Linked DNA regions of Thalassoglobus sp. JC818. The protein of the gene in region 3 interacts with the protein of the main gene of each other region in a pairwise test. Links are inferred from orthologs where the notes say so. Each region holds a gene or a part of one and is shown on either strand. Other genes may lie near its edges. The genes, in order: acpP, secA and AB1L42_RS08505.

What was found.
Region 1: the proteins of AB1L42_RS08505 (region 3) and acpP interact in binary tests that used the Escherichia coli proteins (3 or more experiments, as listed by UniProt). The link is inferred for Thalassoglobus sp. JC818 from one-to-one orthologs.
Region 2: the proteins of AB1L42_RS08505 (region 3) and secA interact in binary tests that used the Escherichia coli proteins (3 or more experiments, as listed by UniProt). The link is inferred for Thalassoglobus sp. JC818 from one-to-one orthologs.

What each region holds. Positions count from the first base shown.
Region 1 is NZ_JBFEFI010000007.1:287,526-296,766, reverse strand. The notes cover bases 6,507-9,241. They hold acpP (acyl carrier protein), read right to left. Parts: upstream 8,122-9,241; coding sequence 7,891-8,121; downstream 6,507-7,890. Other genes in these bases: fabD (ACP S-malonyltransferase), read right to left, coding at 8,573-9,241; fabF (beta-ketoacyl-ACP synthase II), read right to left, coding at 6,646-7,887; AB1L42_RS19110 (AAA family ATPase), read left to right, coding at 6,507-6,546. Also shown: AB1L42_RS19140 (alcohol dehydrogenase catalytic domain-containing protein), read right to left, coding at 1-680; AB1L42_RS19135 (VTT domain-containing protein), read right to left, coding at 658-1,323; AB1L42_RS19130 (class I SAM-dependent methyltransferase), read right to left, coding at 1,357-2,139; AB1L42_RS19125 (serine/threonine-protein kinase), read right to left, coding at 2,199-3,734; AB1L42_RS19120 (purine-nucleoside phosphorylase), read left to right, coding at 4,322-5,158; AB1L42_RS19115 (MBL fold metallo-hydrolase), read left to right, coding at 5,195-5,944; more of AB1L42_RS19110, read left to right, coding at 5,941-6,506. UniProt on the Escherichia coli protein: Carrier of the growing fatty acid chain in fatty acid biosynthesis.
Region 2 is NZ_JBFEFI010000006.1:90,125-100,740, forward strand. The notes cover bases 2,273-6,382. They hold secA (preprotein translocase subunit SecA), read left to right. Parts: upstream 2,273-2,624; coding sequence 2,625-6,182; downstream 6,183-6,382. Outside these bases: pyk (pyruvate kinase), read right to left, coding at 1-831; AB1L42_RS16465 (hypothetical protein), read left to right, coding at 1,154-1,603; AB1L42_RS16480 (TMEM175 family protein), read left to right, coding at 6,459-7,115; AB1L42_RS16485 (transporter), read right to left, coding at 7,476-8,564; AB1L42_RS16490 (serine/threonine-protein kinase), read left to right, coding at 9,148-10,616. UniProt on the Escherichia coli protein: Required for protein export, interacts with the SecYEG preprotein conducting channel.
Region 3 is NZ_JBFEFI010000003.1:148,877-158,336, forward strand. What follows is about bases 2,289-5,242. They hold AB1L42_RS08505 (thioesterase family protein), read left to right. Parts: upstream 2,289-3,535; coding sequence 3,536-3,949; downstream 3,950-5,242. Other genes in these bases: AB1L42_RS08495 (efflux RND transporter periplasmic adaptor subunit), read left to right, coding at 2,289-2,627; AB1L42_RS08500 (hypothetical protein), read left to right, coding at 2,728-3,405; larC (nickel pincer cofactor biosynthesis protein LarC), read left to right, coding at 4,098-5,242. In the rest of the region: aroE (shikimate dehydrogenase), read left to right, coding at 1-1,198; more of AB1L42_RS08495, read left to right, coding at 1,185-2,288; more of larC, read left to right, coding at 5,243-5,417; AB1L42_RS08515 (hypothetical protein), read right to left, coding at 5,506-7,119; AB1L42_RS08520 (ABC transporter substrate-binding protein), read right to left, coding at 7,116-9,460.

The DNA.
Region 1 (9,241 bases), on a different replicon or contig from region 3:
AAGGCAGTCAACAATCCTGAAGGGGAGCCGGTGCAGTCAACGACCAGATCGGCAAATCGACTCTCCTCAACGTCATCCAGCAGCCGGGTGGAGATTCCCAGTTTTTGCAGACGTTTAAGCTTTTCGACGTGCTTTCCGACAACCAGCGGGGACTTTCCATGCGCCGCAATCACTTGAGCGCAGAGATTTCCGAGTCGACCGTCGCCCAGAACAACGATGCTCTGATAACCGCTCAAGTTCAGTTGAAATGGAATCTGGAAGGCCGCAGCAATCGGTTCCGTGAAGACTGCATTGTCGTTGTCGACCGAATCAGGAACGGCATGCAGATTCTCCTCAGGAACCCAGACCGTATCAGCAAATGCCCCGTCATGATTGAGAATTCCGATCACCGACCGATGGGGGCAATGAGTTGGAAGTCCAGCGTCGCAGGTCGGGCAGTTGCGGCACGCGCAATTGATTTCGCCAACAACTCGCTCGCCAGCGAATCGACCACTTTTCGCCACGCCGACGAATTCGTGCCCGAGAACTCCTTCGAACCCCATGTACCCACGAATCAGCTGCAGGTCAGTTTCGCAGACTCCCGCCTGAATCACTTCCACTTCAACACAGTCACTTCGCGTTTGTGCCGAGTAGTCTGCATCGAATTGGACTCGTTGGTCAGTGACCCGAACGGCTCTCATGAGAATCTTCCAAAGCTTGTGAATGAGACAGAAATGCAGGAGCGAGTTGTCGTCTGACCAGCCATGTCAGTGCCACAGGAAAGACGACTGAGCCAGCGATGACCCATATCGTGACGTCGTACTGAATCGCCAATGCTCCAATTGCCGAATAGCTCGCTGCGATTACAAGATTCGCCACAATCAAGGGCAAAAGGATGAGCGAAAACGGAATGCGCATCGCGCCGAATAAGAGAATGGTCGCTTCTGCAAGAATTGGCAGCGGACGAGTGACCGCAACCGACCAGATCGCCAGCCGTTCTTGAAACTGCTCAATAACGTTCCGATCTCTTTTGTCGGTCATTCGGTTCACAAACCGGGCTCCGACGAGCTTTGCAGCTTGAAAGCCGACAACATTCCCGAGCATCAGCCCCAGCCACGACGCCAGTGTCGCCCAGCCGAATCCGAGCACAGCCCCACCGTAGGTGCTCACCGCACTTGAAGGAATCGGAAGAAAGATATCAAGCGCAAGAAGTGCGACAATTAAGCCGAATCGTGCTGCAGGTGACCAGGATTGTTCGAACCACGAGCGGATTTCATTCTCGAACGACTCGCCCAGAAGCAGGAAGGGAATCGTGGATGCGAGCAGGCAGAGGCAGAGTATCACAAATTGTTTCCGCAAATGATGCACGCCGAACTCTTACCTCTTGCGGAGGATATAGACAATGTCTTCCGACGTTTCGTTGAGTTCCGTTGTCTCAGAAACGTCGTACGAAAAATCATGGACAGCAGCCACCTCGAGTTCCGGAACTCTCGAGAATAACTTTTGCATTTGAGCTTCAGTGTAAGTTCGATAGTTCATCTCATCGCGAATCTGACGATGCGAAGTTGGCGTGTAGATATCGAGCGTCATTCCGAGTTTTTCATTCCGCCCCTTCAGGTCGAGTTCCTTACACCACATGTGTGAATTGACCTGCAGATTGCCGCGTCGAGCGACCCAAGACTCTTGTTCCATACGATTGCCAGCTGTCGGAATCAAATGTACTCCGAGGACATAGAGCCCACCCTTCGTGAGGGCATTCGCCATACACTTGAAATGGTCAGTCGCTTTTCGTTCGGTCTCCAAATGACGAAAACTATTGATCATGTTGAACGCTGCATGGAACTTCTTTTTAACCGAGAAGTCACTCATATCTTCGACGACAGCGCTCGCGGGGAAACCGAACCTCACGAGACGATCGTTGCAATACTTGACCGCATGCGGGTTCAGATCGTTTCCGGCAACTTCATAACCGCGTTGGGCAAGTTTGATCATCAATCGACCGGTTCCGCAGGCCGGTTCGAAGAGGCGTTTAACGCTGCACTTGGCGTATCTATCAAAACAGTTTTCGAGAAAATCGCACTCTGCTTTCCAATCAAAGCCGAATAGCAAATCGTAGTACTTGGGATAGTCGTACAGACTCCCCTCAACAACATCGGTCATAGCTTTTGATTTCTCTGAGGAGAATGAGTCCAAGTCAGATTTCGGACTGCGAGTCGATTTCAGGTCGCGGAATCTTCGGTCGAACGACTTTGAGAGGATTCTTCAGACTCTCGAATGATTCGGCGAGCATCTTCCTCCCGCTGTCGCCAGCTTTCGCTCAATCGATCTTCATAGTCTGCGGGAAGAGCCGCCAATGTGGACTTGGCAAGAGAAATGTTCCCCTCAATTGCCGCCAGGTACGCTTTCCCGATCCGCGCTTTCGTGATGTATTCTTCGGTCTGGATGTCCCGCAGCAGGTTCAACTGACGTTCCGCGTCCTGCTTTCGATTCGGATCGTGCAAGTACTGCAACGCAAGTTGCTCGTGTGCCCGATTGACATAGCCAGCGTCGGTCGGATGGTATTGGATCACCGCCTTGAATGCATCTTCGCTGTCCACACGAAACATCGCGTCGATGAACTGCTCGCGCGCTGAGTCCAATTTGGGAATCGAAGAGTGAATCAGATTCGGATTGGCTTCCGGAATGGTTTGACGAGTAGCAAGACTGACACCAGCTGAAGCAATTGCCGAAACGACACAGAGCAGCGTCAACATAGCCACTGGTCGATTCGTCGGGAACGAATTTGATGATCGAGCAGAATCGGCGAACAAATTATCCACCGAGTCACCCGTCTCAAGCGCTTTTGCGATCTTGCGAACATCGTTGAGCACATCTTCTGCCGACGCATAACGATCATCCGGGCTCTTCTCCGTCATTCTGCTGATCACCTGGCAGATGACTTTCGGAAGATCCGGACGCACCTCCTCAAGCGGAGTTGGAGTCTCGTGTAGATGCTTCACAGCGACGCTGACGGCGTTCTCCCCTTCAAATGGAGGATGCCCGGCGAACATGTAGTAGCAGGTGATCCCGAACGAATAGATGTCACTACGCTGATCGAGCTTTCTCCCACTGACCTGTTCCGGACTCATGTACAGCGGAGTTCCCATCGTGACACCTTCCTGTGTCAGGTTGAGCCGCTCCCCTCCTTGAAGCTGCGCGAGTCCGAAGTCGGCCACCTTCGCCTCACCCTTACGGTTCAGCATGATGTTTTCGGGCTTGATATCGCGATGCACAATTCCCTTCTCAGCTGCGGAACGTAGAGCAGACGCCACTTGCCGCATGATCCTTAAGCCGAGCTTGGCTTCGAGTGGCCCTTTCTTCTGGATGAAACTCTTGAGAGTCGCCCCCTCGACGTACTCCTGAGCGATGAAATACTGGCCGAGATTTTCTCCGACCGTATACACCTGAACAATATTCGGATGATTCAGCCCAGCAGCCGCTTTCGCCTCTGCTTGAAACCTGGCGACATAAGTCTGGTCTTCAGTCAGATCAGGACGCAGTAACTTCAAAGCGACGTTTCTCTTCAGCGATTCCTGCTCGGCCAGCCATACCTCAGCCATGCCCCCTTTTCCGAGGCGACGTAGCAGGCGGAAGTCGTCGAGAATTGAGTCCGTCTGAGGGACCATTTCTCCCGAAGTACTAAAAGAAGACGGCATCGACGTGGTGTCATCGACGTTCGTTTGTTCATCGGGAAGATTGGAATCAGATTCCGCCATGGAAAATTATCCGTCAATTCTGTCTTGTTCGTGCGGTTATCATGGCAAAGAGAGCGGAATGTGGAAAGGTTGCGCGTCAGACAAGTCCAGATTTCACGGTGTGATCAGTGAAACGGACTGCTGTACAAAGGATTCCACTGTCGACATTGAAGCGAGTAGCCTCATACGATAACTTGCTGGCTTGCTCGCCATCGTCATCGATCGGGGGCACCAGAAATATTGAGAAAGAAAGCTAAAGGTTGCTGAGATGGTACTGAGACCCCGAACAAAGCTGAAGAAGGAACGGAAGCAAAAGCGATGCCCCAAGTGTGGAGTCGTGATCGGTAAGAAAGGCAAACGGGTTCGCTGTAAGACCTGTGCGAAGAAACTCTCGTAACTCTTGACTCACGCGGCAACGATTCGAATCGAACCGTTTGTGGAGTTCTCGTTCGATGCTGCGCATCGGCGTTTGCGTTGAGTTTCTCGCGGATTAGACCCGTCAGCACTTCGAACTGACGGAATCCCGTCGACCAGCTCCACATCTGCCTCTCACAATGTGAGTTTCGCCCCTCGATTTCGCCAGAATTTTCCCGAACCAGCAATCAACTATGCTCGAGCTTTATAATCAGATCCAGGAAGCCTGTTCTGTTATTCAAGCCAAGTGGGATCGTACTCCACACGCTGGAATCATTCTCGGCACGGGTTTGGGCAATCTGGCGAGCGATATTGAAACCGAAGCAGTCTTTGACTACGAGGAGATTCCACACTTCCTCAAGTCGACAGCGACCAGTCATCGCGGTCGGCTGGTTTGCGGAACTTTGAGCGGCCTCCCTGTGATTGCGATGGAGGGGCGTCATCACATGTACGAGGGCTATTCCCTCAAGCAAGTCACTCTTCCAGTTCGCGTTTTCAAGGCACTTGGAGCTCAACTCCTGATTGCCTCGAACGCAGTCGGTGGCATGAATCCTTATCTCCAAACCGGAGATATTGTCGTTGTCGACGACCACATCAACCTGATGGGCGACAATCCTCTGATCGGCATCAACGATGACCGGCTCGGGCCACGTTTCCCAGACATGAGCGCTCCCTACGACCAAAAGTTGGGAGATCACGCACTCGAAATCGCTCGAGCAGAGAATTTCCGGGCCCAGAAAGGTGTCTTCGTCGCCATCGCAGGTCCCAATCTCGAAACACGAGCAGAGTACAGGTTCCTGCGAATGATCGGGGCCGACATCGTCGGAATGTCAACGGTTCCAGAAGTCCTCGTGGCTGTCCATGCTGGGCTGCGAACGGTCGCCCTCTCTGTTGTGACTGACATGTGCCTGCCGGATGCCTTGAAACCTGCGGACGTGCAGGAAATCATCGCGATTGCTAACGAAGCAGAACCCCATTTGAGGTCAATTGTTCGCGGGCTGTTGAAGCACGAAGCAGAATCAGTGGCGTAGCCAATCACAACTCGGCACCTGGAGGCGAGTCGCCGCATGCGAATCGAATTTCTTGGAACTGGGGGATTTCACCCAAACGAACGCCGCCACACCACTTGCTTAATGGTCCCCGAAATCGGACTGATCCTCGATTGCGGGACTGCTGGCTTCCGCATCGCCGAGCACATCGAAACCAAAACACTCGACCTGCTTTTGTCTCACGCTCACCTCGATCACATTTGCGGGCTCACCTACCTCGTCACTCTTCCGATCATTCACAACGTCGAAAAAATGCGGCTCTTCGGAGCGCAGCACGTCTTAGATGCTGTCCGAGACTCCCTCTTCTCCGAAGCCATTTTTCCTGTCGGCCCCCCGTTCGAGTTTCACACGATCACTCCGGGCGACTCAATCGAGCTGGCTAACGGAACACAAATCGAGTCATTTCCACTCACAACTCATCCGGGTGGATCAATCGCGTATCGCTTTGAACTGGACGGTCAGCAAATCGCTTACGTCACCGACACAACCGTCGACGGAACTTACACCGATTTCATTCGCGGCGTCGATCTCTTGATACATGAATGCTACTTCCCGGACAGTAGTTCGGACTGGGCAGAGACGACCGGGCACACACACTCTTCGACACTCGCCGAACTCGCTCAGTCAGCGAACGTTGGGAGACTGGTGATCACCCACGTTGATCCCCTGAATCTTGACGACGATCCGATTGGACTCGATGAGTTCAAGAAGATTTACTCAAACGTCACGATCGCGGACGATGGCCTGACCATCGATTTGTCAAAATGAGAGCTCGCGCCAACCCCTTCCGGTCAGAGCGAATCGACAACCTCAGCTACCAGTTCGAAACGGGTTCGCTTGAACAGCTGATAGCTGTTATCGAAGAGAGGAACTTTCGCGGAGCCATTGTCGGCCCGAAAGGAACTGGCAAGACGACCTTGTTCAAAGATCTGTTCAACGAGCTTCAAAAACGTCGGTTCTCAGTCGCATTGCTGAGATTTCAAGACGATGGTAGTCGAGCTAATTTGATGAGGTTCCGGGAAGCCACTCAGAGCCTCCACTCAAAACACATTCTTCTTCTCGACAGTGCCGGACTGCTGACTTGGTGGGACTGGAGACACGTCAAAGCAGAGAGTCAAAAGCTTCGAGGTTTAATCATAACGTGTCATCGACCTGGACGGATGCCGACGCTCCACACGTGTCGTAGCACACCTCAACAACTCATCGGATTCGCTGAGTCATTGGCGGGAGAAGAAGCCTGTTCGGAAAAGAAACTCGAACAGCTGTTTCAGCGAAACCGAGGCAACTTCCGCGAATGTTTCCGCGAGTTATACGATCAGTTTTCAGACGATCTCATCCTCGGTGCCACGAAGAACGAAACACCATGCTGACATCACAACGCATTTGATTGCGGTGGTTCAAGTCAACTCGTCAGTCAACGTGAAATCCTCAGAGCAGAAAAGGCTTCCAAGCTGCAGTTCTCGAGATGATCAAACTTTGCCCAAGATCAGACAGGCGTTGTGTCCGCCGAATCCGAAGCTGTTGGTCATGACGCGATCGATCCGCATTCGTCGAGCTTCGTTCGGCACATAGTCCAAATCACAAGCTTCGTCAGGATGATCAAGGTTGATTGTCGGTGGAGCAATCTGATCACGAATTGCGAGAGACGAGATCACAAACTCAACCCCTCCGGATGCTCCCAACAGGTGTCCCAGTTGACTCTTTGTGCTGGAGACCGGCATCGATCGTGAGTGATTTCCGTAAACACTCTTGATGGCCATTGTCTCAGCTTTGTCACCGAGAGGTGTACTTGTCCCGTGAGCATTCACGTAGCTGATTGAATCAGCGCTGATCTCAGCGTCCTTCAATGCTCCCTGCATTGCTCTTGCTGCTCCACGCCCTTCCGGATCTGGAGCAGTCATATGACTTCCGTCCGCGGACATGCCGTAACCGAGAACTTCGGCGACGATATTTGCACCACGTGAACGGGCATGTTCGTATTCTTCAAGAACACAAATCCCAGCCCCTTCCGCCATCACAAAACCGTCGCGGTCGACATCGAACGGTCGGCTGGCTGCTTCAGGTGCGTCGTTACGTGTCGACAGAGCCTGCATTCGAGCAAAACCAGACAGCCCCATCGGGGTGACGGCCGCTTCGCTTCCGCCGGTCACCATGACTTTTGCCTGACCGTGCTGAATCAGACGGTAGGCGTCGCCAATTGCGTTTGTCGCTGAGGCACACGCTGTGGCCACAGCACTGTTTGGCCCTTTGAGCTTCCATCGAACCGAGATGTTTCCGCTGGCGGCGTTCACCATCAGCTTTGGAATCATCAACGGTGAGACGCGGGTCGGACCACGGTCGAACAGAATTGAGTGCTGTTGCTCAATTTCGTTCAGACCGCCAATTCCAGACCCGACGAGAACTCCGTGCAGGTACGGGTCACCACTTGCGAAGTCGATCCCGGAATCGGTGATCGCCTTTTGCGCAGCTGCCATGGCAAACTGCACAAAACGATCGAGGCGTCGAACGTCCTTCTCAAGAAGGTCCATGTGTTCGGTGAGTTCGAAGTTCTGCACTTCTCCCCCGAACTGAACCTTGAAGTTGGAACAGTCGAAACGACGAATTTTACTGACGCCACTTTTGGCAGCGCAGATGCTGTCCCAAAACTCGCTGACTTCACAGCCAAGAGAGGTGACGACGCCTAAGCCGGTAACAACGACTCGCTTCAGCATGGCTCAAGCATTCTCCCGTTGCTTGATGTAATCGATGGCATCGCCAACAGTTTTCATCGTTTCGTAATCTTCATCAGGAATCGAAACTCCGAACTCTTCTTCGAACTTCATTCCCAGCTCGACCAGATCCAAAGAATCGGCCTGAAGATCATCAATAAAGTTACTCTCTCGAGAGATTTCATCCTTGGATACGCTCAATTGCTCGCTCACAATTGAGATGATCTTATCTTCCACTTCTGACTCCTTAATGGATTACTCAACACCGTCCTGGGGCCCATCATCTCTTGCGGGCCTTCCGACCGATTCATGATCTGTGAACAAAACATAAAAACGGCGGTTGACGGAAGATATAGCGGCTTTTGAATGATGTGTAAACGGCAATGGGACCGGAGATATTGTGATAACCGGAATGTCTTGATCGCGTCGGAAGTTCCACGCTCGCATTGGCTTCATTCAAATGCAATTTGGCACGGAATTCCGATTCCACTTCGTCACATCAGTTGCAGAATCCTCCACTATCTCCTTGTAGCGATTCTCGCACAAAATCGGAAACGGAAACAACAGGAATCCTGACAAGTTTGCTGCCTGCGATCCTCACCGAGTGACTTCCGAATCCCTCAGTTTCGCGTGCCATCTGAATGGTCGATGGCCAAAGCGAATTGAATCCCTGACGCCAGTCCACCCGCTACGAATCATTCACGGCAGTGCATCGTGTTTTGCGATGAATTCGCTTCAGCAAACCGGTCAAAACTCGTCCCGGTCCAATTTCATAGAACTCATCAACTCCGGAATCGAGCATGCCTCGAACAGAGTCTTCCCAGCGGACTGGATTGATCACCTGTCGGACGAGAACCTCTTTGATCTCATCTGGATCAGAATGTGACTGAGCATCAACGTTTGAGATCACGGGACGTTCAGGGCTCGCGATGGGTACCTCGCTCAACGCCTTCATGAGGCGGTCGTCAGCCGGTTTCATGATTTCCGTGTGAAACGCACCCGCCACTGCCAGCGGGACGACTTTCGCTCCCGCTTTCTCAGCGAGTTCAACTGCGAGTTCAATTGCAGCGTTTTCACCGGAGAGGACCAGATTCCCCGGGCAAAGGTAGTTCGCGATCTCGACGATCCCGGCTGATTGAGCTTCGTCTCGAATCTTCTCCACGTCAGCGAGATCCAGCATCAGCACACTAGCCATCCCCGAGGGAGTTGCATCGGCGGCGTCCTGCATCGCTTGTCCGCGTTGCTGAACCACTCGCAGCCCATCCTCGAAACTCATCGCTCCTGAGAAGACGAGAGCGGTATATTCTCCCAGACTCAGTCCGGCAGCGACTTCACAGGAGAGGATGATATCGGGTGA
Region 2 (10,616 bases), on a different replicon or contig from region 3:
TCGTCGATTGCACTCTTTGATGATCCGCTTTTGAAGTGCTGGAACGCGCACGATATCGACTTCCACTCCGAGATCACCGCGAGCCACCATCACGACGTCGGTTTCGCTGAGGATGTTTTCCAAGTCATCGACAGCTTCCGGTTTCTCAATCTTCGCCACGATCAATGGTCGAAAATCGGGGCTGAATTTTTCGATTCGTTCACGCAAGCCAGCGACGTCAGCTGCTCGACGAACAAAGCTGAGGCTGATGAAGTCGAGGCGATTTTCCAGCCCCCACTGCAAATCATCGAGGTCTTTCGGAGTGAGACTCGACAGCTGAAGCTGACTTCCCGGGAGATTGACACCCTGTCGACTGAAAATTCGCCCCGGTTGTTCGACCTCGCAAACAATCCGATCGGGCTCTTTCTCAACCACTCGAACCGAAACGATTCCGTCGGCCATCAGAATTTGATTGCCGACCTGCAGATCATCGATCATGCCGGGGTAAGTCGTCGTGAGGATGTTGGGATCGCTGGATGGGATTTCGCGTGCGAAATAACACAATTCACCAGCCTGCAGAGCGAGCCCCTCATCCGGAAGTTCTCCCAATCGGAGTTTCGGGCCTGCGAGGTCGCCAAGTATCCCGATCGATCGTTTGAGTTCTGCCGAGAGCTCGCGAATCGACTTCACAACGTCAGCCATCACGTCGTAGCGTCCATGGGCAAAGTTCAGGCGGAAGATGTCGACTCCTGACAGAATCAACTTGTGGAGTCGATCGCGATCCTGGCTGGCGGGGCCAACAGTCGCCACGATCTTCGTCTTCGTCAGCACCGGTTCCAAATACTGCGTCATGATGCTTCTGCCATTTCTAATTTCAGATCCAAAAGCAGGAGAGCGAAGAAACGTCCGTGAAGCTCAGTCGATCCGAGATTGCCTGAAAGGTCAGCCTCAGAGAAAGTCGTGAATGCTCGAATGAGTTCATGAAAACCAGTTCGCCGAAGTGCTTTGAGAGTTGCGATGCGAGCGGCTCGTGCTGAATGCTGTCTCGTACTGTATTGTGCAGCGAGGACGACCTGAAGCGAAAAGAGTCTCTCTTTAGCTGGGATTAACCATCGTCGATGAATTACACTCGCCCTGTTCGAGAATCCGTTTTGCTGTTCCGAGGAGAGTTCGCATGGGAAGAAAGATCGTCGGGGTTCTCGGTGGACTGATCGTGGGCTTCGCCTGGAACATGGCCCTGGTCATCCTCTCTTCGTATCTATTTCCCCCTCCTGCTGGAGTTGATTTGAACGACGCAGAAGCATTCGCAGCCTACGTCGAAACTCTCCCGATGACCGCATTCCTGATCGTGCTCGTTGCCCATGCTGGGGGAGCGTTCGTGGGTGGATACATCTGCGAAATGATCGTTGGACAGAACTGGCTCGCCGGACCGATTTGTATCGGAACCCTCACACTACTCGGGGGCGTGACCAACCTAATGATGATCTCTCACCCAGTCTGGTTCGCGATTGCCGACCTCATCCTGTATCTCCCGGCAGCAATCTTCGGCGCGATTGTGGCAGGGAAAAGTCACCCTTCGCAGCCTGTGACGAGTGAACCGGAGAGCATCGCAACAGATGAGTAGGGACGGATCTCGCTCGTTGACTGAAGAAAGACGATTCGCTCTTCGCGCGTTCAAAGGTGATTTCGACGGCTTTCGCAACTCGGGCGAAGCCGTTGGGCAACTGGTGAAAGAAAAAGTGGAGTGGGCCTGTAAGCCGGATTCTGTCGTGAGTGATCATTTCTCTGGGATGATGATTGCTCATCACCTCGGCGCAACCGACCCGGACGTAAACCGAGGCGGACAACCTCGGGTTCAACGAGTTTCCTCGCTGAACTTCGCCCTGCTTGGTCTTGCTCCTGGTGGGGTTTACCGTGCCAGAATCGTCACCGATCCCGCGGTGCGCTCTTACCGCACCGTTTCACCCTTACCTGTGCTGTCGTGAATCTCCTCCAGCGAAGGGAGTGTTTCCCTCAGCGAAGAAAGTTTCGGCGACAGCCATCGGCGGTCTGCTCTCTGTTGCACTTTCCCTATCCTCACGGACGGTGGGCGTTACCCACCACCATGTCCTGCGGAGTCCGGACTTTCCTCCATCTCCAGATCAAAAAGTCTGGATGACAGCGATCACTCAGCCCACTCCGTGAGCAATTATCTCGATTTCTGTCCATTCTGGACACAGCATCGCCGCCCTAATTGCAAAGAACCGTCGAGGAAATGGAAAGCATTCGCCTGAATCCCGGCGAACTCGGCTTGATTTCCCTAAATTCCGGCTTTAGGGGCGTATTGACCGCATTAGACAGCCCAAATAAACTGTGATCTGTCGGCAAGTTGTGGCGAGGTGGCCACAGAAGCCTAAATTCGGCGTAAGAAATCTGCATTTGCTTCGAATCATCAATCTCAAAACAATGGTTTTGGTGAACTTCGTGGCCACAATTGCGGCGACTGCCAGTTCGAGGGAGCGACAACAAATGGTTTTCGCACTTCGCATCTGGAGTATTCACCTCAGGACTCTTGCTCCTCATTGCAAACAATAATCCAGAATGCAGATGTTCGTTCTGCGGACGCCTGATCATTCTGCTTGAGATGTACACCACGGAAAGAAGACATGGACTTCTTTGATCGTCTGGGCGATTTCTTTAACACAGTTACCGCCTTCGTTGAGAGCATTATTCGCAGATTCTTTGGTTCTTCGAACGAGCGTGAAATCCGCCGAATCGGGTTTGCTCGCGAGAAAGACGGAACATCAACCGTCATTCCCGGAACCGTCCTGGATCGCATCAACTCTCTCGAACCAGAAATGAAAGCCAAGTCGGACAGCGAACTCAAAGAGACCGCGTCCCAGCTACGTGCGAAACTCGCCGACGGCAAAACTCTCGATGACATCCTTCCGGAAGCTTTCGCCTCCGTTCGTGAGTCCGGTCGCCGGAACATGCAGATGCGTCATTACGACGTGCAGATGGTCGGGGGTTACATTCTCCATCAGGGTAAAATCGCCGAGATGACCACGGGGGAAGGAAAAACCCTCGTCTCCTCACTTCCCGCTTTTCTGAATGCACTCTCTGGCCATGTTCACATCGTGACGGTTAACGATTATCTGGCGAAACGCGATATGGAGTGGATGGGGCCGTTGCATATGGCTCTCGGTCTGAATCTCGGAGCGATTCAGTCTCAGATGCGGCCCAACGAACGCCAAAAGCAGTACGCAGCGGACATCTGCTACGGAACGAACAACGAATTCGGCTTCGACTACCTCCGTGACAATATGAAGCCTACGCGCGAGCTTCAGGTGCAAGGCCCGCTCGACTACGCCGTCGTCGACGAAATCGACAATATTCTCATCGACGAAGCACGAACTCCGCTCATTATCTCTGGACCGGCTTACGACGATATCACGAAGTATCCGAAAGCGGATCGTATCTCTCGTCAGTTGACCCGCGACGTTCACTTCGAAGTCAAAGAAAAGGAACACACCTGCCATCTCACTGATGAGGGTGTTCGCAAAGCGGAAGAACTTGCTGGCGTCGAAAGCTTCTATTCCGCCGGCAATATGGAATGGCCGCATCTGATCGACAACTCGCTCAAAGCTCATTACCTCTACAAGCGTGATGTGAACTACGTCGTTGAAAATGGCGAAGTTGTCATCGTCGACGAACACACCGGACGAAAAATGCCCGGTCGGCAGTGGAGTGATGGACTGCATCAAGCTGTCGAGGCGAAAGAAGGCGTTCGAATTAAGGAAGTCAGCCAGACGCTCGCCACGATTACGCTTCAGAACTACTTCAAGCTGTACTCGAAGCTGTGCGGAATGACCGGTACAGCGATGACGGAAGCGAACGAATTCTACAAGATCTACGGTCTGGACGTGGTTGCTGTTCCGACGAACCGACCGATGCAACGCATCAACTACAACGATCAGGTGTATCGCACCGAGCGAGAAAAATGGAACGCTGTCGTTGACGAAGTGGTCGAAATCCACAAGTCCGGTCGTCCGGTTCTCGTGGGTACGGTTTCGATCGAGAAGAGTGAACGCCTAAGCTCGATGCTCGGCAAGCGCGGCGTCAAACACGATGTCCTGAACGCGAAGAATCACGAACGCGAAGCTGAAATCGTGGCTCAGGCGGGACGTCTCGGCGGTGTCACCATCGCAACGAATATGGCTGGTCGAGGAACAGACATCATCCTCGGCGGAAACCCAGAGCACATGGCTTGGGAAACTCTCAAGAACAAATACGCTTCGCGACTGGATATCCCGAAAGAAGAATGGGATGCCCTCTCTGACAAGATCGCTGAAGAAGAAGGCATGAAAGTCGACGGCCGAAAGGTGGCTGAAGTCGGCGGATTGCACGTGATCGGAACTGAACGGCACGACTCACGACGAATCGACTTGCAGCTTCGCGGTCGAGCAGGACGTCAGGGAGATCCCGGTTCCAGCCGCTTCTTCCTGTCTCTCGAAGACGACCTGATGCGAATTTTCGCTGGGGACAAAGTCAAAGGGATGCTGACATGGCTCGGAATGGAAGAAGGCGAAGCCATCGAGCACCCCATGGTCTCGAATCAGATTCAGAAAGCTCAGAAGCGTGTCGAAGAACGGCACTTCGAAGCCCGTAAAAGTCTGCTGGAATATGACGAAGTCATGGACCACCAGCGTAAGGAAGTTTACGGATACCGCCAGGACATTCTCGATGGCGTGAACTGCCGGGGTCTCATCGTCGAGATGCTCAACAAGCAGATCGAAAAATGGGCGATGCAGTTCCTCTCACGAGAATACCGTTGGGAAACCGCATCTGCATTCGCGACACAGAATCTGGGTCTGGCTGTCGATCCTGAAGACTTGAGCGGCATGGATTTCGACCAGATGGTCGACTTCATGAAAGACGAAGGAGCCCGACAGGCAGAAGTGCTCATCGAGGACCAACTCGCGGAGAATCTTCCCGAAGATGGAGATCATCGCGACTGGAACTGGCGAACACTCGCGACGTGGGTCAATCGTCACTTCGGCTTGAACACCAACGATCGCGAACTCCGCAAGCTCGCCAAAGACGGAATGCCCGACGACGAACTCAATCGAGATCAGGTCTTCCGCTACTTGAATCAACGAGCGACCGAAGCGATCGAGCGTTGGGACTTCAGCCCGCTGGAGACGATCCTCGCAGACGACTTCGGAGCGAAACAATTGTCAGGATGGCTGCGGCATCACTTTGGTGTCGAAATGCCTGCCGATGAATTCACGAAACACGAAGATCCTCAAACCGTTGTCGATCTGGTGCAGGATCGCGTTCTCGACAGATACCGGGAAAAAGAGATTCGGTTCCCCGTGCTGGTGGGAATGAACCGCTACATCGCAGGGCAGAACAGCGATCGCGAAGGACTGATCCAATGGGCCAACAGCCGCTTCGAGACCAATCTCAGCGAAGACGATCTCAAGGAAAAGGAACGTCAACAGGTCGCAGAAATCCTGATCGATCGCAGCCGGGACTTCTTCCCGACAGCCAAAGAGCGCGAAGAGTTGTACGTTCTGCTGGACGACGTTTTCACGCTGCGGCCAGAAGGTGAAGAAGAGGAAGCTCGGGATCTCACACGGTTGCTCGACTACCTTCGCGAACGGATGGAGATCCGGATTGCTGAAAACGAAGTCGTTGAGTTGGAACCGGTCAAAGGACGCAACCTTTGTCTGCAAAAAGTCGACCAACGCTTCCGACCGGAATTGGGTCAAGCAGAACGTGTTCTGATTCTCGAAATGCTCGACCACGCCTGGAAAGAGCACCTCTACTACATGGACCATCTCCGCAGCGGAATTGGCCTCGTGGGATATGCTCAAAAGGACCCGAAGGTCGAATACAAACGCGAGGGAATGAAAGCGTTTGAGCAAATGTGGGAACGAATCGCTGAGCAAGTGACTTCGGCGATCTTCCGTCTCGAGTCAGAGAGTTCCGCTCAGTTCCTCGACTCGCTGTGGGCGAACGCTTCTGCTCATCATGCACAAGCTCAGTCGGCAGCCACCGAGTATTCGCAGGCCCCTGCTGAAGAAGGCGCCCAAACGGAACCGGGGCAACAGACCAAAGCTGTTGAAACGATCCGTAACTTCGATGAGAAAGTCGGCCGTAACGACCCGTGCCCATGCGGCAGCGGCAAGAAATACAAGAAGTGCTGCGGGGCCAACTAGAGCAAGTTGATCTTTCCAGTGCACTCGCCTGCGCGGTCTCACTCATTTCAAGCTGAGTTTGCTCGCGCGAGGCAGTGCAATTCAAATTGGAGAATGCTAGAGAGTCTCTTCATCAATCTCGGATGATGAGACTCATGGGCAGAGTGGACTTGTCGGCGCGCTGATTTAAACTGCTCGCTTCAGTTTCTCTGTGAGTCTCAGCGTGGGAACACGTTCAACTCATAACTGAAGAGCAGGCTTTCACAGTGCCGAATCCGTCATGCAGTCAGGCCACCTATGTCCACTCAGCAGCCCAAGAATTCTGCGAACTTTAAGCTCGACCGCCTTGGGGCATTGAGTGACGGAGTGATCGCGATCGCAATTACGATTCTGGTCTTGGGAATTCAGGTCCCCTCTCCGCACAAGGTCCCCGAAAGCAAGCTGACCGATTATCTCTACAACTCGATCGATCCCATGATCGGGTTTGTGGTGAGCTTTGTTCTGATCGGAACATACTGGCTCGAGCAGTTCATGATCTTTCACTTTCTCACGCACACGACGCGAATGTTCATTGCGCTGAACGGCGTGTTTTTGCTGTGCCTGTCCTTCCTTCCGTTTCCGACTGGGCTGCAGGCAGCGTATCGAAACGACGAACTGGCGATGGCATTTTATGGGTTCGCAAATATGTTGTGCAGCCTCTCGCTTTTATGGATCTGGCTCTACGCCTCCAAGAATCGACAGCTCATTCAACCCAAGATCCCTCAGGAAACCGTTAACCGAATGACGAAGCGGCTTCTCGTCCCGCCGGTGTTCAGCTTGATTGCCATCGGATGCTCATTCATCAGCATCAGCCTGAGTCGACTCGTGTTCCTCGCGATTCCGATTTACCACTTCTCCTACTACGTCGCTGATCCCGGAGTTCACCCGGTCAGTGAAACGGAGTCGTCAGTTTAGGACCACTTGCCCTCAGCGACGCGATGCCTTGAACGAACCAGCGCGTCTTTATTTCCTAGTGAGAGTTTGCATCGCTGCGAAGAAGCAGGTGAGTCCATCATCACCTCGTACCCAGATTGACATTTCTCCCGGATCAAAAGAAAAGAGCCCGGAGAATTTCCCCGGGCTCGAGATTGGTCGCTACATTCTGATCGACGAGCAACATCCGAATTTCGTCTCAGCGATTTGATCCTCTGAAAGTCAGACTTCGGGCATTGTTAGAGCATCTTCTGATTTGGTTTGCACTCTCTCGCACGAGCAATCACAGCCTTCGACTTGATGAAACAGCACATGCGAGTGCACAGGAAAGAGCAACTTGCTCTAGAAGATGATTCCCCAGTCGACGCGGACGATGCTGTCGTACCAGGCTTCATTCGTCAGTGCCTGACCGAAACCGGCGTAGATCGAGTGAGCTGATCCGTTGCCGCGTTCGATGTTGAGCCGAATACCAGCTTTGGCGTTGACGATGGTGGTATCAGCATTGTTGACAGCGATGTCGTTTCCTCGTGCTTCGGAGACGAGACCATCGAACACGGTCCATCCTACGAATTCGACAAGTGGAGTGATTGTAATTCCATCGCAGTCGTAGCAGGTGTAACCGGTACCGACACCATATCGAAGGACGTTGCCGGAGAAGTCTCGTCCCTGGAAGCTTGATCCATCAATTGGAATCCAGTCTTTGACTTCGGCGAACAGAGTCAGACGATCAGTCAGCGATCGCTGATAGAGCAGACCTGGCTCGAGTGTCACGTGGTCTGTTCCGAGTCCTTCGCCAGCGTCTCCAGTTGGAGTGTAGACACGCATCTGGAAGGTGAAGACTGATTCGCAGTTACGAATCAGAGCATATTTGAAACCGAAGTTGATGTCGCCAAGTCCGGATGAGTCGCTGTTATCGATGTCGCCGATTGGTCCACCTTGAATGTTGCCGACTCCGCCCTGTGGCTGAACAGAACGATATGGCAATTCGAAGAAGACAGAGAAGACGTCGCTTGGAGCCAATTCAAGATAGAGCGAGTAATCTTGAGCATCGATGTCACCGAAGCTGAGAGGGCCGGGTGCGTCGGCGTTGAGTCCTCGGTACTGAGCGTAGAAGAACTCAGCGCGGTCAGGAGTTTCGTTGTCGAAGAGCCCATCGAATCGGAATCGGAAGTGATTCATTGGGATTGGTGACTCGATGTAACCAGGAAGCACAGCAACGTCGCTGCTGGCACCGAGTCCACCGGAAAATGGCGACGAAAAGTCGAGCGACTGAGGCGCGCTGGCCACCGGATCAGAAGGTGAGTACGGAGAGGCGTACGGATTCATTGGAGCACAATCGATGCATTGGTCTCCTCCTGCAAGCACCAGCGATGGCATGCAGAGAGTGACTGCCATCACTTTAAATAGGTTTTTGGCTTGTGCAAATTCCATGACGGTTGAGCTCCTGGCTGAAAGGTGGGCGGTATCCTGTGCCCTAATCTGATTCGTCGATGCGACCCACTCCGATCAGAGTGTTCCACTCATCGAATCGGAATGATGCGGCAAATCGAACGATCTCTTTAGACCGGTTCGTTCTGGAAATCCGGTTTTGCACTGCTAGCATCAGTCCATTTCGGAGAACGATCAGGCTTCGCCTATTTTTCCTCTTTTACAGAACCATCACGACGCGCAGCCCAATTGGCTTCATACAGTGAATTGACCTGAAATTGCCCTTGAAACTGGTGAACATATGGACGGATTCAAAAACTGAGAAGAAGACCGGATACATTCTGACACCAAATCGCGCTATACTGTAAAGGAGTTATGCGCCAATGGCTCCGCGGATGACGTTCCGAGCGAAACATCGAACAGGAGCAAGTTGCTCGATTTTGTGCATTTGCTTGAACCATTTGATGATTCGTTTCGCTGTAGTTCATCGGATTTGTCCGCGAAGGCCAATAAAACGATGCTCCAGAATTGACGAGTCGACTCTTCGCATCGGTGCGAAAATGGGTCACGTGATAAAGATCACACGATGGTGAATCAAACATTCAATCCGGATGACTTCGATCCGAACGAATATCGGACCGCCGAACCACCCGCAAAAGGTGACTCGACGCATCGTCCGGATCTCACCCAAGATCTCGACAACTCACGATCGGCAGAAGTCGATTTTGCAGCCCTGTCTGACGTGACGTTGCTTCGCGGTCGAGTGATCAAAGAGCGATACACCCTCAGAGAACACATTGCCGAAGGCGGATTTGGAGCTGTCTTTAAGGGAACTGACAAGCAGTTTCCCGGAAAGGCTGTCGCGATCAAACTCGCGCTCGACCCTGCCACACAAAAATATTTCGTGCGTGAAGCCAAGATGATGGGGCAGCTGAAGAGCGACTTCATCGTTGACGTTTACGACTACGGATTCGATCGCGGTATTCCCTACATCGTGATGGAGTTCCTCGACGGAAAGACTCTCGACGAACTTCTGATCGAACACCGCTATCACCTGCCCGACGAGATGGTCGCCAAGTGTGTCGACCAGGTCGGTCGAGCACTCGAAACAGCACACACCCTCAATCTGGTCCACCGCGATCTGAAACCCAAGAACATCATGCTCGTCGATTGCGGCGACCGCGATGATCAAGGGGAACCGGTGTCGCGATTCAAAATCCTTGATTTTGGAATCGCTTCAAAAATCGACGCGTCGGACTCCGTGAAGAACGTGACGATGAACGGCGGTGGAACGCCGGAATATATGTCACCGGAACAAATCCGAGGCGCTGAACCTGCACAGACTTCAGACGTGTTCACCTTCGGGGTCCTGATTTATCAATTGATGACAGGTCATGTCCCGTTTTCAAATCGAGACTATCCTCAACTCTTCGATCTGCTGAATGCGATTGTTCAGGTCGATCCTCCTCGTCTGACCGAAGCAGTTGGAGACAAGCGAAAAGTTCCAGCTGCACTCGATCAACTTGTTCACTCGTGCCTTGAGAAAGATCCAGCGAAACGTCCGACTACAATTCGCGAAGTCCGGCACAAGTTTCGAAGTGCCTTAAACCTCGACAACTCCATTACCGGACTTCCGGTCGACTACGATCCGCCGCCGGCACGTCGCCGCTGGGGGCTGTGGCTCATGAACCTCGCTGTCGTCATGGGCTTCGTGGCTGGAGGGATGTGGTGGCTGTCGCAACAAATTGAAGTCCACGCCGTTCCGCAAACGATCGAAGTCGAGGCTGGCGGCGAATCGGAAATTCATCTCATCGCGCGAAGCAAGTTATTCTCACGTCCGGCGAGTTCAGAAATGACGCTGGCGATTGAATCTCTGCCTGAGGGCATGGAACTGAAACCAGTCGATGGCAACTCCCCGGGCGATCTGCGAATGCTCGTTCGGACAAGCCTCGAAGCGTACGGAACTGAACAGACGACCGATTCCATTTCGCTCGTTGCATTGATCGATGAAGAAGACCATCGAGTTCAAATCCCGGTGACGATCACACCACCTCA
Region 3 (9,460 bases):
TTGCGAGTGCGATGCGGACATCGTCAAAATCGTGACGATGGCAGACAGCCCGGCCGACAATGTTCGCATGATGAAGCTCGTTGAGTCGGCCAAGGTTCCGACGGTCGGCTTTTGTATGGGAGAACAGGGGCTCATCAGCCGTGTTCTCTGCGGAAAATACGGGGCTCCATTCACCTATGCGACGTTCAACAAGGAACGCGTAATGGCGCCGGGGCAACTCTCTTTCGATGAGATGAAGAAGCTCTACCGCTACGATTCAATCGACAAAGAGACCAAAGTTTATGCCGTTTTGGGAGACCCGATTGCGCACAGCTGGAGCCCGTTGCTTCACAATCTGGCTTTCATTAAGAAGGGGTTGAACTCGGTCTACGTGCCCCTGCGTGTCTCTGCCGAAGACTTCGACGAGCTCGTCAAGGAATACGAATTCTTCGGGATCGAAGGCTACAGCGTCACAATTCCTCACAAGCATGCTGCTCTCGAATTTGCGACGGAAGTTGAGGAAGCTGCGGAAGAGATCGGGGCTGCGAATACTCTCATTCGCCAGTCAAAAGGTGAGTGGTTCGCCCGCAACACCGACTATGATGCTGCCCTCGAGTCGATTCATCTCGGGCTCGAAATGAAAGGCGAGAACAGCCTGAACGGACAGCGAGTTCTGATTCTCGGTGCAGGCGGCGTGGCTCGTGCAATTGGCCTCGGGGCGGTCCGTCAGGGGGCGGTGGTGACAATTACGAATCGATCGAAAGCACGAGCTGCCAAGCTGGCTGATGATCTGAGCTGTCAGTCGGTGACTTGGGAGAATCGCGGTTCAGTGGGTGTTGATGTCGTCGTGAATTGCACTCCGGTCGGAATGTTCCCGAATATGAACGAGTCGCCATACCATGAGCATTGGCTTCGCGAAGGTGTTGTCGTTTTTGATACGATCTATAACCCTGAGAACACGTTGTTGCTCAAGAATGCCAAAACGCGACTTTGCCACACAGTCAGTGGCATCGAGATGTTCGTTCGGCAGGCAGCAGCACAATTCACAGCTTTCACTGGCACCGACGCCCCGTTGGATCAAATGCGAACATCCCTCCGACGCAGCATTTCCCCGGTGAGAGTCAAAACGGAACAGGGCCATGCAGCTCCCTCGGAGCAATCGGCAAAGACTTCAACCAAGTCACCTCAGAAACCAGTAGACGACCATGAGCAATCCTGAATTGGATCAGAGAAGATTGTGTTTCGAGATCAGAGCATTTCGTGAAGGCTGTTGGAATCTTTCTCCGCCAGTGGCCCGGTATTTTGCTGTGTGTCTCGGGCTGATCTTCACGGCAGTCACGCTCTCGGGCTGTGGTCAGGGCCCCAGTGCCGGAGCTGGGCAGCAGGCTGGCGCACGCCCTGCTGCAAGAGTCTACATCGACGAAGTGGTCGAGACTTCCGTAGTGCCTCAGACGATTGCCGTCGGAACGGTCGTTGCGAAACGGACCAGTGAAGTCGCCTCCGGAGCAGATGGGAAGGTCGATCGTCTCTTGGTTCGCGAGGGAGACATCGTTCAGGAAGGGCAGGAACTGTCCATTCTGAACATGATGACGACCGACCTCGGAATCGAGGAAGCGGAGAAGGTCTCTGAAATCAGAAGGCAGGAGTGGGAAGAATCCAAAGGTCCACGCGCTGCAGAACTTCGACGAGTCGAGTCGATGATGAATGCTGCGAAAATCGAGTGGGACACAGCAGTCAAGAAATACGAGCGCTTGCAACAACTCTATCGCAACGGAGCAGCGAACGAAGACGACTTCGACAACGCTGCCGAGAAAGCTCGTCGAACTGCGGAGCTATATGCTGCTGCTGAAGCTGCTTACCGGCTGATTGCGGAAGGTGAACGCGACGAGAAGCAGAGTCAGCTCAAGGCCAGCTACGAAGCTCAAGTGAAACAGGTGGAGTATCTTCGAGCCGAAAAAGGCAAGCGGACGACGACAGCCCCTTTCGATGGCGTAGTTGTCGAGGAGCATACAGAGGATGGCCAGTGGCTCTCGAAAGGCGATCCGGTCGTCAAAATCGCCGAAATCCTCGAAGAGGTTTTTGTGATCGCGCAAGTCGATCAGCAACAAATTCGTAATGTGCAACTCGGAACAGAGGTCAATGTCGAAGTTCAGACTCCGGTGAAGAAAAACTGGGTCGGAACGGTTTCTTCCATCATCCCTCGCAGCGAATGGGAATCCGGATCGCGGACTTTTCCCGTGAAAGTCGTCATTCCCAACATGTTGGTCGAACATCATGGCCGCTCTCAACCGGTGCTGATCGAGGGAATGTACGCTCGCGTGACATTTCAGGGACCGGAGCGAAGTGCGGTTCTCGTACCTAAAAATGCCGTCATTCGGTCAGAAACCGGTTCACGCGTTGTTGTTGCGACTCCCGGAGAAGGTTCTGGAGCGGCTATTGCGAAACTCGTGATGATCCGTGAAGGCGAGCAGTTTGGCGACCAGATTGAGGTTCTGGATGGAGCACTGGCGGCCGGAACAACTGTTGTTGTCGAGGGAGCGGAACGATTGACTCCTTTTCAGGATCTTCAAATCGTGGATCGCGATGCCCCGGCCGAAGTGGCTGTCAGTCAGGAAGTCGACGCTTCCGATTCCAGTTCCGTGGAATGAGGCAGCCTGAACTTGAATTCAAGCCTCATGTTATCGAGAATCTGCCTGTCCTGTTCACTCGCCTTTTTGGCGTCTTTCATTTTGCTAAGAACCGTCTCAGATGATGATTGATCAAGCGGAAGCTCTCAAACGGCAACTAACTGACAAGTACGTTGTAGTCAATGAGGGAGTTGCCGAGTTACGTCGATTTGTCGGCCTGACTGGGCGAGTGAAAACCGTGAATATGAACTGCCGGGCCTTGGTTCAATTCGACGGACCGGTTGATATCAGCTGGTACGATATTGATCCCAGCTTCCTGAAAGTCGTGGACGCGCCTCAACCGAAGGCGAAGAAAGAGCCCGCCGAGGCCAAACCAAAGGCGGAATCAGCTCCGAAAAAGCCTGCCTCTGGTCAGAGCCCGCTCGAAATGGCGAGAAAGCAGGGAGCTGCTGGAGCCAAACCAGCTTCCGGAGAAGGCAAAAAGCTCTCGCCGCTGGAGATGGCACGACAACAAGGAGCAGCAGGGGCCGCAAAACCTGAAGCCAAAGAAAAGCCAGCAGCATCCGCTTCAGGTGCGAAACTCTCCCCACTCGAAATGGCTCGACAGCAGGGCGCTGCCAAAGCTGAGGCAGAAGCCGCAGCAGCAGCGAGTGAATCAGCCCCGGTTGAAGAGGCTCCCGTCGAACAGCCAGCTGCTGAGGAGAAGAGTGCACCGGCAGCGAGTTCCAGCCGCGAAACACCTTCCTCGACAGAAGAAATCATCGCGTTGGCGAAACAGCAAGGTCCTTTCAAGGGGTGATTCTTTGTGAGAGTTGCCTTGGGGGTCTCAACCCGAGGAGTTAGGACATGTTTGTTCGAATGTAAGTAACACTTCGTCACGAACTCGCGGTGCAGACAAGGACGAGCAACACGCTCGGAGGGATTCAAGGATGTCTGATTGGTTCGAGGTGGAGAACCGGGTTCGCTACTGTGAAACAGACGCTATGGGCGTGCTGCATCACATGAACTACATCCAGTACTACGAGATGGCTCGCACTGAGTACTTTCGAGCCAACGGCGGCAACTACCGTCTGATGGAAGAACGTGGTTTGTTTCTTGTCATTGTTGATGTTCAATGCAAGTACAAAAAGCCAGCGAAGTACGACGATCTTCTCACGCTTCGCGTGCGGGTGTCTCGAATGTCGGGAGCCAAGCTCGAGCACGAATACGAAGTTCTACGGGGAGAAGAATTGCTGGCGACCGGAAGCACAGTTCTCGCGTGTTTGAATCGTGACGGCGAAATCCAGAGGATGTCTAACGAACTCCTCTATGGAGATTCAAACGATGCTACCGCGATTGACTAATCGTTAGTTCTGGCGACTGACAAATTCGTTCGCGAGAATGGCGGATTTCATCTCAATAGACGAAGTCAGGTAAGCCCGGCATCATCTTTGGGCACTGTTGAGTTCGTGGTCACGCCCTAACTGTTCAAGAAGCTATCAGAGTGCACTCATGAAAGTTGCCTACCTGCAGTGTGGAACCGGAATCAGCGGAGATATGACGCTGGCTGCGTTGATTGACGCAGGGATCGATCAGGAGAAACTGCAATCGGCAATTCAGTCGCTGCGTCTTCCGGGTGTGAATCTCGTAGTGAGCGAAGTCATGAAGGGCTGTTTTCGAGCCCGGCACATTCGTGTTGAACATCCTGAACAGCATGCTCATCGTCACTACAGCGACATCGTGCAAATTTTGAATCAGGCAGACGGTCTTTCCGACAAACAACGAAGCCTCGCGCAGTCGATTTTTCTGCAAGTTGCAAAGGCAGAGGCACAAGTTCACGGTACTGACGTCGAGAGCATTCACTTCCATGAAGTGGGGGCCATCGATTCGATTGTCGACATCGTCGGCGCAGCTGTCGGTTTCGATCTCCTTGGGTGTGATCAGATTCATTGCAGCCCGATCCCGCCCGGACGAGGTCAGGTCAACATCGATCACGGGCTGTGTGATGTTCCCACTCCCGGAACGGCTGAGCTTCTCAAGGGCATTCCGTTGATCGACGTGCCGATCGAAGCTGAGCTGACGACTCCCACAGGGGCTGCGATTGTCAAAACACTCGTTGATCAATTTGGCCCATTGCCGTCGATGACAATTCAGTCGATCGGTTATGGGGCTGGGACGATGAATTTCGAGTCTCGCGCGAATCTGCTGCGACTATTTGTCGGAACGGTATCGGTTCCAGCAGGGACAGATGAAGTCTGTTTGCTGGAAACGAATCTCGATGACATTAGCGGCGAAGTGATCGCCCATACGATGCAGCGACTTCTCGAAGCAGGTGCGAAAGACGTCTATTCAATCCCGATTCAAATGAAGAAAGGGCGCCCAGCTACGATGCTTTGTGTGCTGGCAGACCCACTTCATCAGGAGAAGATGGAAGAGATCCTCTTCGCCGAAACCGGGACACTCGGAATTCGACAACAGCGAATCTTGCGATCAACTCTCGCGCGTCAGGCTCATACCGTGCTCACCGATCTTGGCCCGATCCTTGGAAAGGTTGCCTGGCACCGAACCGGAGTTCCGAGCTTCTCTCCGGAGTTCGAAGACTGCGCCCGAATCGCCAAAGAGCACTCGATCCCGATTCGCGAAGTCTATCGGTCGGCAATCACAGCCTTCGATGCACAAAGCATTGGATCAAGCCCAGAGCAAGTTTCACCAAAACACTCGCATTTGCCAGCCAAAGATCACACCACTCACGATCATGATCACCACGGTCATGACCATGATCACGACCACCATCGGCACGATCACGATCATCACGGCCATGATCATGGGTAAATTGAACCTGAGTCCTGCAGTAGCGTAAGTCGCTCGCTGTGCTCAGCTTTCGACTTGCGTGTTCGTTCAATGCAGTTCGGAAGAAGCATTACCCGCTGTTGCGTCGTTCTTCGTCCATCTGACGACGGAACTCGGCGATTCGGAATGGGTCGAGATGTTTCTCGGCGGACTCACGAATCCCTCGGCAGAGTCTTTTCACTCGACTTTCTGCGACGCGATCGCGTGCAGCCCGGGCTTCGTAGACGCCTCGAACTTCAAGACCTTCGATTCGGTTGCGGAAGTTTTCGAGAGTCGGGAGTTCCTGGAGTTGGACGAGGAACTTGCTGACGTTTTCCCAGTCTTGTTTTTTCGCGGCTCCACGAGTCCGGGCCATGAGGACTTCTCGCGTGGCAACGACATCGATGAGTTCGCTTTGCAGGAGAGTGACTTCGCCTTCCACGTTCAGGCGATGGGTGTCGTCCGGGACTTCGATTTCCAGAAACGGTTCATAACCCGGGATCAGTGGAACACGGGCCAAGAGTGCTTCTCCGCTATACACGAACAGGTACTGAACCGGGGTTTCGTGATCTGCCGGGATGGTCACGATTCCACGCCGATCTGTCTGCAGTTTCAGGCGGTCCTCGACTTTGTCTTCTTCGCTGGGAAGGCGATTCATCACTTCACAGCGATATCCGACCAGAGGATTCAGCCGGTCGCCTCGGGGGTAGATGAGAACTTCCGTCGCGGGCAGGTGAGGACGAATCCGCATCGCCATCACTTCGACGCGCCGTCGTGAGCCAGCGATCGGTGATCCAAACGCGGACGTCATGGAGACCTGCATTCGGCTGCGCGTGATGGACTCGACTTTTAGATACGTCCACGGGATCGGCTGAATCCGTTGGACCACGCGTTGACGATCCAGATAGCGGAAATACGGGACCAGGTAATCGCCCGGTTGAAACTGCATCATGTCGGGATTGCGAGCAAATAGTTCACCTGCCCGAATCAGGAACTCGATTTTCTCGTCCTCGATGGTTTCAAGTTCTGCAAGAGGCCGAAAGCTCTCCAGGACGAGGCGTGCTGCTTCCGCTTGAAGGTCTCGCTGATCAAGAATCGATGACGAGTGAAAGCTTCCGAGTGACTGAGAGTTCGCATCCCATTCTCGTGTCGCAATATCGTATCGACCGGTCATCGAAGAAATCGTGCAGAGAATCGTCTTGTCGAATTGTTCTTCAGTGGATGCTGTTTCTGCTTCGGTAGATTCCTCTGTTGGGTTTTCCGTTGATGACTTTTGTGTTTTGAATTCTTTGAGTGACTCGAGCTGTTCCTCAGTGATCCAGGTGGACTCATCGGCGAGGGTGACGTCGACCTCCCACATTTTGTGGACTTCTGACGAGATCAGACGTTCGACTCGATCAGCGAATGTCGGCTGATTGGCGAATCTCAAATTTGCGTGTGGCCCAACCGACAGAATCACGCGGATCTGGTAGGGACGCAGAATCCAGGGCTCAGGCTGAGGAGGGACCACGGGAGTGGCTTCCTTCGAATCATCCGAAGCTTGAGCTGCTTCTTCTTTATCCGAGGACTCGGCTTGTTGGGTTGTTGGTTGGTCTGCATCTTGAGCGGAAACACGCTGAACGTTGCCGAACAGCGAGAGAACAAGCAGTCCGCTGCAAAAGACAGCGAGCATTCGAGGATTCATCGCAGTCATTAATTGTTTCATGGCAACTCGGTTTCGTACCACGCATCGATTGTCCAGCGGTCAATGCGGTCGTAGCAGTGAAGGGGGCGTTGCGGGAATCCCTGCACGTTTTTCCGGATCACGACGAAACGATCCAACTCCCAAAGCGGAAAGACGGATGTGTCGTACCACAAATGTCGGTGGAGCGTTTGGAGTGCTGTGATGGCTCGGCTTTGATCGCTTGTGCGGTCGAGCTGAACAAGTTCCTGCTTCAGCCAGTCAGGGTAGTGATCCAAATCGCTCAATTTCGCTCGCGGCTGAAGTGACAGGAATGGCCACATTTGAACGAGTGGTTCAGGAATCTGTGTTCGGCGATAGAGGATATCCCAGGAAGCTGGTTTAGGTTCATGGGCGTAAACGAGGTTTACCTGCAAGCCGATCTTGTTCCAGACACGAGCGATATCACGTGCCACTTCCTCTTCGACCGGGCCAGGTGCGACGATCATGGTGAGAGGTGGGATTCCGTCTTTGAGCTGTTTCTTGGATGCCAACAACATTGCGACCGCTGCTGACAGGTCGTGTCGACGAGGTTCGACCAGCAAGTTTCTTCCAGGATTCGAAGCGAAGAACGGTGTGGTGGCGAGGCGACCGTGTGCCATTTTCGGGTCTTGAAGAACGACTTCACGCAGCAATCGTTCGCGGTTGACTGCGTAAGCGAGTGCGGTTCGAAGTTCGCGGTTGCGCAAGACTGTGCTCGCGGGATTGAATTGCAAGACATGAGTTTCGGGCATCATGTACTGCAAGACAAAGAACTTCTTCATGAAGGCTTCGTCGGCCTGCATGCGGCGAATGATTCGATCGGGAAGTTCTGGAAGCATCGAAACTTCACCGCGGACTAGCCCCTGTGCAGCCTTCTCGTAGGACTCGTATTTCTGTTCGAGGACCTCCGCGACGTGATATTTTTGAAGCCCTTCCGGTTCCGAGAGCTTGCGCAGGTAAACGGTCTGGTCGTCAGCTTCGTCGACCATTCGGAATCCACCGGGATCGGTGATTGGGCCGATTGCTTCGTCTTCGTTAAGGTTGCCGACGGTGATCTGGGCCAGAAGAGGTTCGATGCGAGGAGGAACCCGTTTGAACGCCAGCGAGAATTCCGTTGGTGAAATGACCTCGACGGAATTGACGTAGGCTGAGAGCCGTTCGTCAAAATTTGGATGATCAGGATTCAGGCGATTGATCAGATGCGTAACGATATCCGTCACCGAAACAATGGCCTGCATTTCGTATGGTTGCCGAAATTGCTTCAGCTTGAATCGCATCTCGCGGCCGAGATCGGTCGGTTCCCATTCATCGAAGAAGCGAGTCCAGTAATAAGCTGTGCCGTCGCGGAGTCGGTCGACTTCGAAGAGGTTCAGCTCGGTGAGTTCCGCCTTGCGACGGTCTGCGGGACCTTCGATGAAGTAGGCATCGCACTCGCCAGGGGCGTCGATGACTCCGACCTTCAACCGTTGGAATCGTTCTGAGTGGACACGATGTGGTCCGCGGAGTCCGGGTGTTCGTGGCCAAATCGAAACCGCTTCGTCAACGAGCTTAGCTGCTTCGCGGTGTTCTCCGGTCTGGCCAGCTTCGTCAGCTTTGGCGAGGATCGATTCAACTTTTTGCGAGAGTTGCCCGGAAAACTGGTCGTAAACTGAATGGTTTGGAAATCGATTCTCAAGCCAGCTCAGATAGAATTGTGCGGACAGATAGTCGTTGCGGTCGATCGCAGCTTGTGTCAGCCCGGAAATGGCTCGACCCGCCAGTTCAGGAATGCCACCGTAAGTTTTGTCTTTCTCCAGTAGCTCATCAATGAGCATCAGGCTGGATGAATAGTCTCCATTGTCGACTCGAATTCGGGTATCGACGAAAAGCAGGTCGATGTAAACCTCATTGAGGCCGGGCCAGTCGCTGCGTGTTCGCTGTAGCCGTGTGAGCAGTTCGAGAGCAGGGTTGATCTCATCGACTTTGAGAAGTTCTTTGATGCGGCGGATCATCAGGTCTTCGTGATGGATGATCTCCACAATTCGTCGCAGCGGAAACTTGAACTCCGGGTTTCCCTGCACATTTGGGAGAGAGACGAAAAACTGATTGAGGTCGTCGATTTCGCGTGACAACCGGTCTCTTTGTTCGACGGGGAGTCTTCGTCGCTCTTCTTCTTTGGCTTCGATTTCTGCCTGACGGAGAGCAAGTGTGTCCGGGCGCGGGTTGACCGATTCCACAGTCAAGACTCCGCCGGTGTTCAGAACGACCCAGTCTTTGGGAGGATCGTTGAGAAGTTGTTCGGCTGTGGGCAACGTCATCTCTTCCAGCGTCGGAAGAGCTTCCTCTTCCTCCGACTGAGCAATGC